Streptomyces ficellus: one gene and its partner. The protein of the gene in region 1 binds, or shares a complex with, the protein of each later gene. Links are inferred from orthologs where the notes say so. Each region holds a gene or a part of one and is shown in the gene's direction. Other genes may lie near its edges. The genes, in order: rpsG and tig.

Region 1 (3,185 bases):
ACCGCCCGTACTGGCTCCAGCGCGGTCACGGTCGCCGAGCGGGGGCGGCCGGTCAGCGCGGCGGACTCCCCGACGACGTCGCCCGGCCCGCGCAGGGCGAGGAGCGCCTCGTAGCCGTTGGCGGCGGACGCGGTGACCTTGGTCCAGCCGCGCACCAGGAACAGCACGTGCGACGACGGCTCGTGCTGGTGGAGCAGCACCATCCGGGGCGCGAAGGCCAGCTCCCGGCCGAGCGCCAGCAGCGCCTGCCGGTCGGCCGTCTCCAGGCGGGCGAGGAAGGGCACCCGGTCGTCCAGGCCGCCGCCCCCGCCCCGGAGGTCGCCGCCTCCGGCCGCACGCGCGGCTCGGGCTCCGGTCCCGGCCCCGGCTCCGGCTCCGTCGGATAAGTTCGCCGCCGTCATGGGTTCCCCGATTCGTCGAGCGGACCGATCAACGTACTGAAGGCGCGGTCCGCGGGGGGACCGAATGGCCGGTTCCCGCCACGAACGGTCCTCTCCGGGATGATCGAATCCGGCGTGTCCCTGCCGTCCGCATTTGTTTTGACCGAAGTCCGTGCGGTAGGTACGCTCAGACCTTGTGCCTGGGGTGTGCCTGGGCTCGTGTGCGTGTCCTCAACCGCATGACGAGTCGAGTATCGGCCACCGTGATCTGCGCCCTTTCCGCCCTGCGGCGGAGGTTCGCAGTATTCGACACACCCGACCGCGTGGGTCGGCGACGTTCCAGGTTAGCTTTACTACACGGCACACAGAAACCGGAGAAGTAGTGCCTACGATCCAGCAGCTGGTCCGGAAGGGCCGGCAGGACAAGGTCGAGAAGAACAAGACGCCCGCACTCGAGGGTTCCCCTCAGCGCCGCGGCGTCTGCACGCGTGTGTTCACGACCACCCCGAAGAAGCCGAACTCGGCCCTGCGTAAGGTCGCGCGTGTGCGTCTGACCAGCGGGATCGAGGTCACGGCTTACATCCCGGGTGAGGGACACAACCTGCAGGAGCACTCCATCGTGCTCGTGCGTGGTGGCCGTGTGAAGGACCTGCCGGGTGTTCGTTACAAGATCATCCGCGGCTCGCTCGACACCCAGGGTGTCAAGAACCGCAAGCAGGCCCGCAGCCGCTACGGCGCCAAGAAGGAGAAGTAAGAATGCCTCGTAAGGGCCCCGCCCCGAAGCGCCCGGTCATCATCGACCCGGTCTACGGCTCTCCTCTGGTGACCTCGCTCATCAACAAGATCCTGCTGAACGGCAAGCGCTCCACCGCCGAGCGGATCGTCTACGGCGCCATGGAAGGCCTCCGCGAGAAGACCGGCAACGACCCGGTCATCACGCTGAAGCGCGCCCTCGAGAACGTCAAGCCGTCCCTCGAGGTCAAGTCCCGCCGTGTCGGTGGCGCCACCTACCAGGTGCCGATCGAGGTCAAGCCCGGTCGCGCCTCCACGCTCGCGCTGCGCTGGCTCGTGGGTTACTCCCGCGCCCGTCGCGAGAAGACCATGACCGAGCGCCTCATGAACGAGCTCCTCGACGCCTCCAACGGCCTCGGTGCTTCGGTCAAGAAGCGTGAGGACACGCACAAGATGGCCGAGTCGAACAAGGCCTTCGCGCACTACCGCTGGTAGTCGCACCCACATCGAGACCGAGAGAAGACTGAAGCCTTATGGCTACCACTTCGCTTGACCTGGCCAAGGTCCGCAACATCGGGATCATGGCCCACATCGACGCGGGCAAGACGACCACCACCGAGCGGATCCTGTTCTACACCGGTGTCTCGTACAAGATCGGTGAAGTCCACGACGGCGCTGCCACGATGGACTGGATGGAGCAGGAGCAGGAGCGCGGCATCACGATCACGTCTGCCGCGACGACCTGCCACTGGCCGCTGGAAGACGTTGACCACACCATCAACATCATCGACACCCCGGGCCACGTCGACTTCACGGTCGAGGTGGAGCGTTCGCTCCGCGTGCTCGACGGTGCGGTGACGGTGTTCGACGGCGTCGCCGGCGTTGAGCCGCAGTCCGAGACCGTGTGGCGTCAGGCGGACCGCTACGGCGTTCCGCGTATCTGCTTCGTCAACAAGCTCGACCGCACCGGCGCCGAGTTCCACCGCTGCGTCGACATGATCGTGGACCGCCTCGGCGCGACCCCGATCGTCATGCAGCTCCCGATCGGTGCCGAGGCCAACTTCCAGGGCGTCGTCGACCTCGTCCGTATGAAGGCTCTTGTCTGGTCCGCCGAGGCCACCAAGGGCGAGATGTACGACGTCGTCGACATTCCGGCCACGCACACCGAGGCTGCCGAGGAGTGGCGCGGCAAGCTGCTGGAGACGGTGGCGGAGAACGACGAAGAGATCATGGAGCTGTACCTGGAGGGCCAGGAGCCCACCGAGGAGCAGCTGTACGCCGCGATCCGTCGTATCACCATCGCGTCCGGCAAGGGCGGCGACACCACCGTCACCCCCGTGTTCTGCGGCACCGCGTTCAAGAACAAGGGCGTTCAGCCCCTGCTCGACGCCGTCGTGCGCTACCTCCCCTCCCCCCTGGACGTCGAGGCCATCGAGGGCCACGGCGTGAAGGACCCGGAGGAGGTCGTCAAGCGCAAGCCGTCCGAGTCGGAGCCGCTGTCGGCCCTCGCGTTCAAGATCGCGAGCGACCCGCACCTCGGCAAGCTCACCTTCATCCGGGTCTACTCGGGTCGCCTGGAGGCCGGCACCTCGGTGCTGAACTCCGTCAAGGGCAAGAAGGAGCGCATCGGCAAGATCTACCGGATGCACGCGAACAAGCGTGAGGAGATCGACTCGGTGGGCGCCGGCGACATCGTCGCCGTGATGGGCCTGAAGCAGACCACCACCGGTGAGACGCTGTGCGACGAGAAGAACCCGGTGATCCTGGAGTCCATGGACTTCCCGGCGCCGGTCATCCAGGTCGCGATCGAGCCCAAGTCCAAGGGTGACCAGGAGAAGCTGGGTGTCGCCATCCAGCGTCTCGCGGAGGAGGACCCCTCCTTCCAGGTTCACTCGGACGAGGAGACCGGCCAGACCATCATCGGTGGTATGGGCGAGCTTCACCTCGACGTCCTCGTCGACCGCATGCGTCGCGAGTTCAAGGTCGAGGCGAACGTCGGCAAGCCGCAGGTCGCCTACCGCGAGACGATCCGCAAGGCCGTCGAGCGCGTGGACTACACCCACAAGAAGCAGA
Region 2 (3,215 bases), 1.9 Mb from region 1 along the record:
GTGACCGGATCTACGAGGCCGGCCAGGCCTTCTACTGGGAGCCCGGACACGCGCCCGAGGCCCTGGAGGACTGCGAGTACCTGGACTTCTCGCCCACCAAGGAGTTCGACGAGGTCATCGCGCACGTGAAGGCACAGATGGGGTGAGGCGTACGGAGGGGCCGAGGCGTCGCCGCCGAAAACGCCGCGCGGCCCGGCGGGGGACGGTGTCCTCCCACCGGGCCGCGGCCGGATGGAGCGGGCGACGGGAATCGAACCCGCGTAGCTAGTTTGGAAGACTAGGGCTCTACCATTGAGCTACGCCCGCAGGCAACGCACCGCGGGCCCAAGGCCGCGGCACGAACGCAACGTCATCGTAGCGGGTCGGGCCGGGTCGTCGCACACCCCTTGAAACGGGCCGCCCCATTAAGGTGCCGACGCAGCGGCGCGAGGCATGTACCCTACGTGTCGCACCGACGGGGTGTGGCGCAGCTTGGTAGCGCGTCCGCTTTGGGAGCGGAAGGCCGTGGGTTCAAATCCCGCCACCCCGACCACGCCAGACGCGCCTGATCGCATGCGCAACCAAGATCACGTTGTGGGCGCCAACCCGCTTGCGGTTACTATGCAAGCTGCGTGCCCGTGTGTCTCTCTGACCGGGCCGAATCCGCCGGAACCGCCCGCAAGCGGCATCGGCAGAATCCAAGAATCAGCCACCAAGGAGACCGAACCGTGAAGAGCGCCGTTGAGACCCTGAACCCGACCCGGGTTCGGCTCACTGTTGAGGTGCCCTTCGAGGAGCTCAAGGACAGCCTCGACGCGGCGTACAAGAAGATCAACCAGCAGGTCACGGTCAAGGGCTTCCGCAAGGGCAAGATCCCGGCTCGTGTCATCGACCAGCGGTTCGGCCGTGGTGCGGTGCTGGAGGAGGCCGTCAACGACGCCCTCCCGAAGTTCTACACCGAGGCCGTCAACGAGGCCGAGGTCAACCCGCTGGGCCAGCCCGAGGTCGACATCACCGAGCTGAAGGACGGCGAGCTGCTGGCCTTCACCGCCGAGGTCGACATCCGCCCGACGATCGAGATCCCGGACTACTCCGGCATCGAGGTCACGGTCGACGCCGTCGAGGTCACCGACGAGGACGTCGAGAAGTCCGTGGAGCAGCTCCGCGACCGCTTCGCCTCCACCAACCCGGTCGAGCGCGCCGCCGCCGAGGGCGACGTCGTGACGATCGACCTCGAGGCCAAGGTCGACGGCGAGGTCCTCCCGGACGGCGTCGCGAGCGGCGTGCAGTACACCATCGGCTCCGGTGAGCTCCTCGACGGCATCGACGAGGCCGTGACCGGCCTGGAGGCCGGGGCTGAGGCCACCTTCACCTCCGAGCTGAAGGGCGGCTCCGCCGAGGGCAAGGAGGCCGAGGTCTCCGTCAAGGTCACCCAGGTCGCCGCCCGTGAGCTCCCCGAGCTCGACGACGACTTCGCCCAGATGGCGTCCGAGTTCGACACCCTCGAGGAGCTGAAGGCGGACAGCCGCAAGCGCCTCGAGAACATGAAGCAGTACGACCAGGCCACCCAGGCCCAGGAGCGCGTCCTGGACCAGCTGATCGAGCTGGCCGAGGTGCCGATCCCCGAGAAGCTCCTCGAGGACGAGGTCAACACCCGCAAGCACAACCTCGAGCACCACCAGCTCGGCCAGATGGGTCTGACCATCGAGAAGTACCTGGAGCTCCAGGGCAAGACGGTCGAGGAGTTCGACGCCGAGACCCGCGAGCAGGCCGTCAAGGGCATCAAGACCCAGTTCATCCTGGACGAGCTGGTCAACAAGGAGAAGCTCAACGTCAACCAGGAGGAACTCACCGAGCACCTCATGCGGCGTGCCTCCTCCTCCGGCATGAGCCCCGACCAGTTCGCCAAGGCCGTCGTCGAGGGCGGCCAGGTCCCGATGCTCGTCGGTGAGGTCGCCCGCGGCAAGGCCCTCGCGGTCGTCGTCGAGGCCGCCAAGGTCGTCGACACCAACGGCGAGCCGGTCGAGCTCGACGACGACGAGGACGAGACCGCCGAGACGGTCGACGCCTCCTCCGAGGAGACCGAGGACAAGGCCGAGGACAAGCCCGAGGCCTGAGCCCCGGCCCCGGCATGAACGGTCCGACGGGCCCGATCCGCACCCGCGTGCGATCGGGCCCGTCGCCGTACGGGCCCCGGGAGCCCCGCGGGCCCAACTACCTTGCGCTCCGAGCGAACAGTTCGGGAACCGGGATGGTGTTGTCCGACCTGCGCGTTAGGGTCCATGAATACGAGGGCAGGCCAGTACTCGCCCCCAGTACGTACGACGCTGAGACGGCCGGAGCCGTCAGAGACGAGCAGGTGGATACGTGACGAATCTGATGCCTTACGCCGCGGGTGAGCCGTCCATCGGTGGTGGCCTCGGCGACCATGTCTACAACCGGCTGCTCGGCGAGCGGATCATCTTCCTCGGCCAGCAGGTCGACGACGAGATCGCCAACAAGATCACGTCGCAGATGCTGCTCCTCGCCGCCGACCCGGACAAGGACATCTACCTCTACATCAACAGCCCGGGTGGCTCGGTGACGGCCGGCATGGCCATCTACGACACCATGCAGTACATCCCGAACGACGTCGTCACCATCGGTATGGGCATGGCGGCCTCGATGGGCCAGTTCCTGCTCACCGGCGGCACCCCCGGCAAGCGCTTCGCGCTGCCGAACACCGACATCCTGATGCACCAGGGCTCCGCCGGCATCGGCGGCACCGCCTCGGACATCAAGATCCAGGCCGAGTACCTCCTCCGCACGAAGAAGCGCATGGCCGAGATCACCGCGCGCCACTCCGGCCAGACCGTGGAGGCGATCATCCGCGACGGTGACCGCGACCGCTGGTTCACCGCCGAGGAGGCCAAGGAGTACGGCCTGATCGACGACATCATGTCTGCCGCCGCGGGCGTTCCGGGCGGTGGCGGCACCGGCGCCTGAGCCGGCACCCGCCCCCTTCCTCCCAGCCCCGCCGAACGCCACCAGGATGGTGAACACCCACATGAGCAACTTCTCCGCGAGCGGCCTCTACACCGGCCCGCAGGTGGACAACCGGTACGTCGTCCCGCGCTTCGTCGAGCGCACCTCGCAGGGCGTGCGTGAGTACGACCCGTACGCGAAGCTCTTCGAGGAGCGCGTGATCTTCCTCGGCGTGCAGATCGACGACGCCTCCGCCAACGACGTCATGGCGC

Evidence for each region.
Region 2: the proteins of rpsG (region 1) and tig are in contact, whole or in part, in a crystal structure (PDB 3GTY), measured with the Thermotoga maritima proteins. The link is inferred for Streptomyces ficellus from one-to-one orthologs. Residues at the interface, in WP_004081843.1 of Thermotoga maritima: Lys34, Lys52, Lys55, Glu59, Arg62, Gln63, Glu66, Asn67, Lys69, Val71, Arg95, Ala109, Lys110, Lys111, Gly112, Arg113, Pro114, Glu117, Glu121, Ile124, Ala125, Tyr127, Asn128, Asn129, Thr130, Gly131, Lys135, Asp139, Arg142, Met143; in WP_004081061.1 of Thermotoga maritima: Glu122, Val124, Val129, Leu130, Tyr133, Glu188, Gly259, Ile262, Tyr263, Glu266, Ser270, Glu273, Gln274, Glu277, Arg308, Gln311, Ile312, Ser315, Tyr316, Glu325, Arg329, Arg336, Leu363, Phe366, Trp367, Arg373, Leu377, Arg381, Leu384, Glu387.

The regions. Positions count from the first base shown.
Region 1 is NZ_CP034279.1:2,983,089-2,986,273, reverse strand. The notes cover bases 1-2,871. They hold rpsG (30S ribosomal protein S7), read left to right. Parts: upstream 1-1,136; coding sequence 1,137-1,607; downstream 1,608-2,871. Other genes in these bases: fusA (elongation factor G), read left to right, coding at 1,646-2,871; rpsL (30S ribosomal protein S12), read left to right, coding at 763-1,134; EIZ62_RS12965 (Crp/Fnr family transcriptional regulator), read right to left, coding at 1-401. In the rest of the region: more of fusA, read left to right, coding at 2,872-3,185.
Region 2 is NZ_CP034279.1:4,909,575-4,912,789, forward strand. What follows is about bases 1-2,901. They hold tig (trigger factor), read left to right. Parts: upstream 1-707; coding sequence 708-2,096; downstream 2,097-2,901. Other genes in these bases: EIZ62_RS21945 (cupin domain-containing protein), read left to right, coding at 1-146; EIZ62_RS21965 (ATP-dependent Clp protease proteolytic subunit), read left to right, coding at 2,347-2,901. Also shown: more of EIZ62_RS21965, read left to right, coding at 2,902-2,964; EIZ62_RS21970 (ATP-dependent Clp protease proteolytic subunit), read left to right, coding at 3,011-3,215. UniProt on the Bacillus subtilis protein: Involved in protein export. Acts as a chaperone by maintaining the newly synthesized protein in an open conformation. Functions as a peptidyl-prolyl cis-trans isomerase.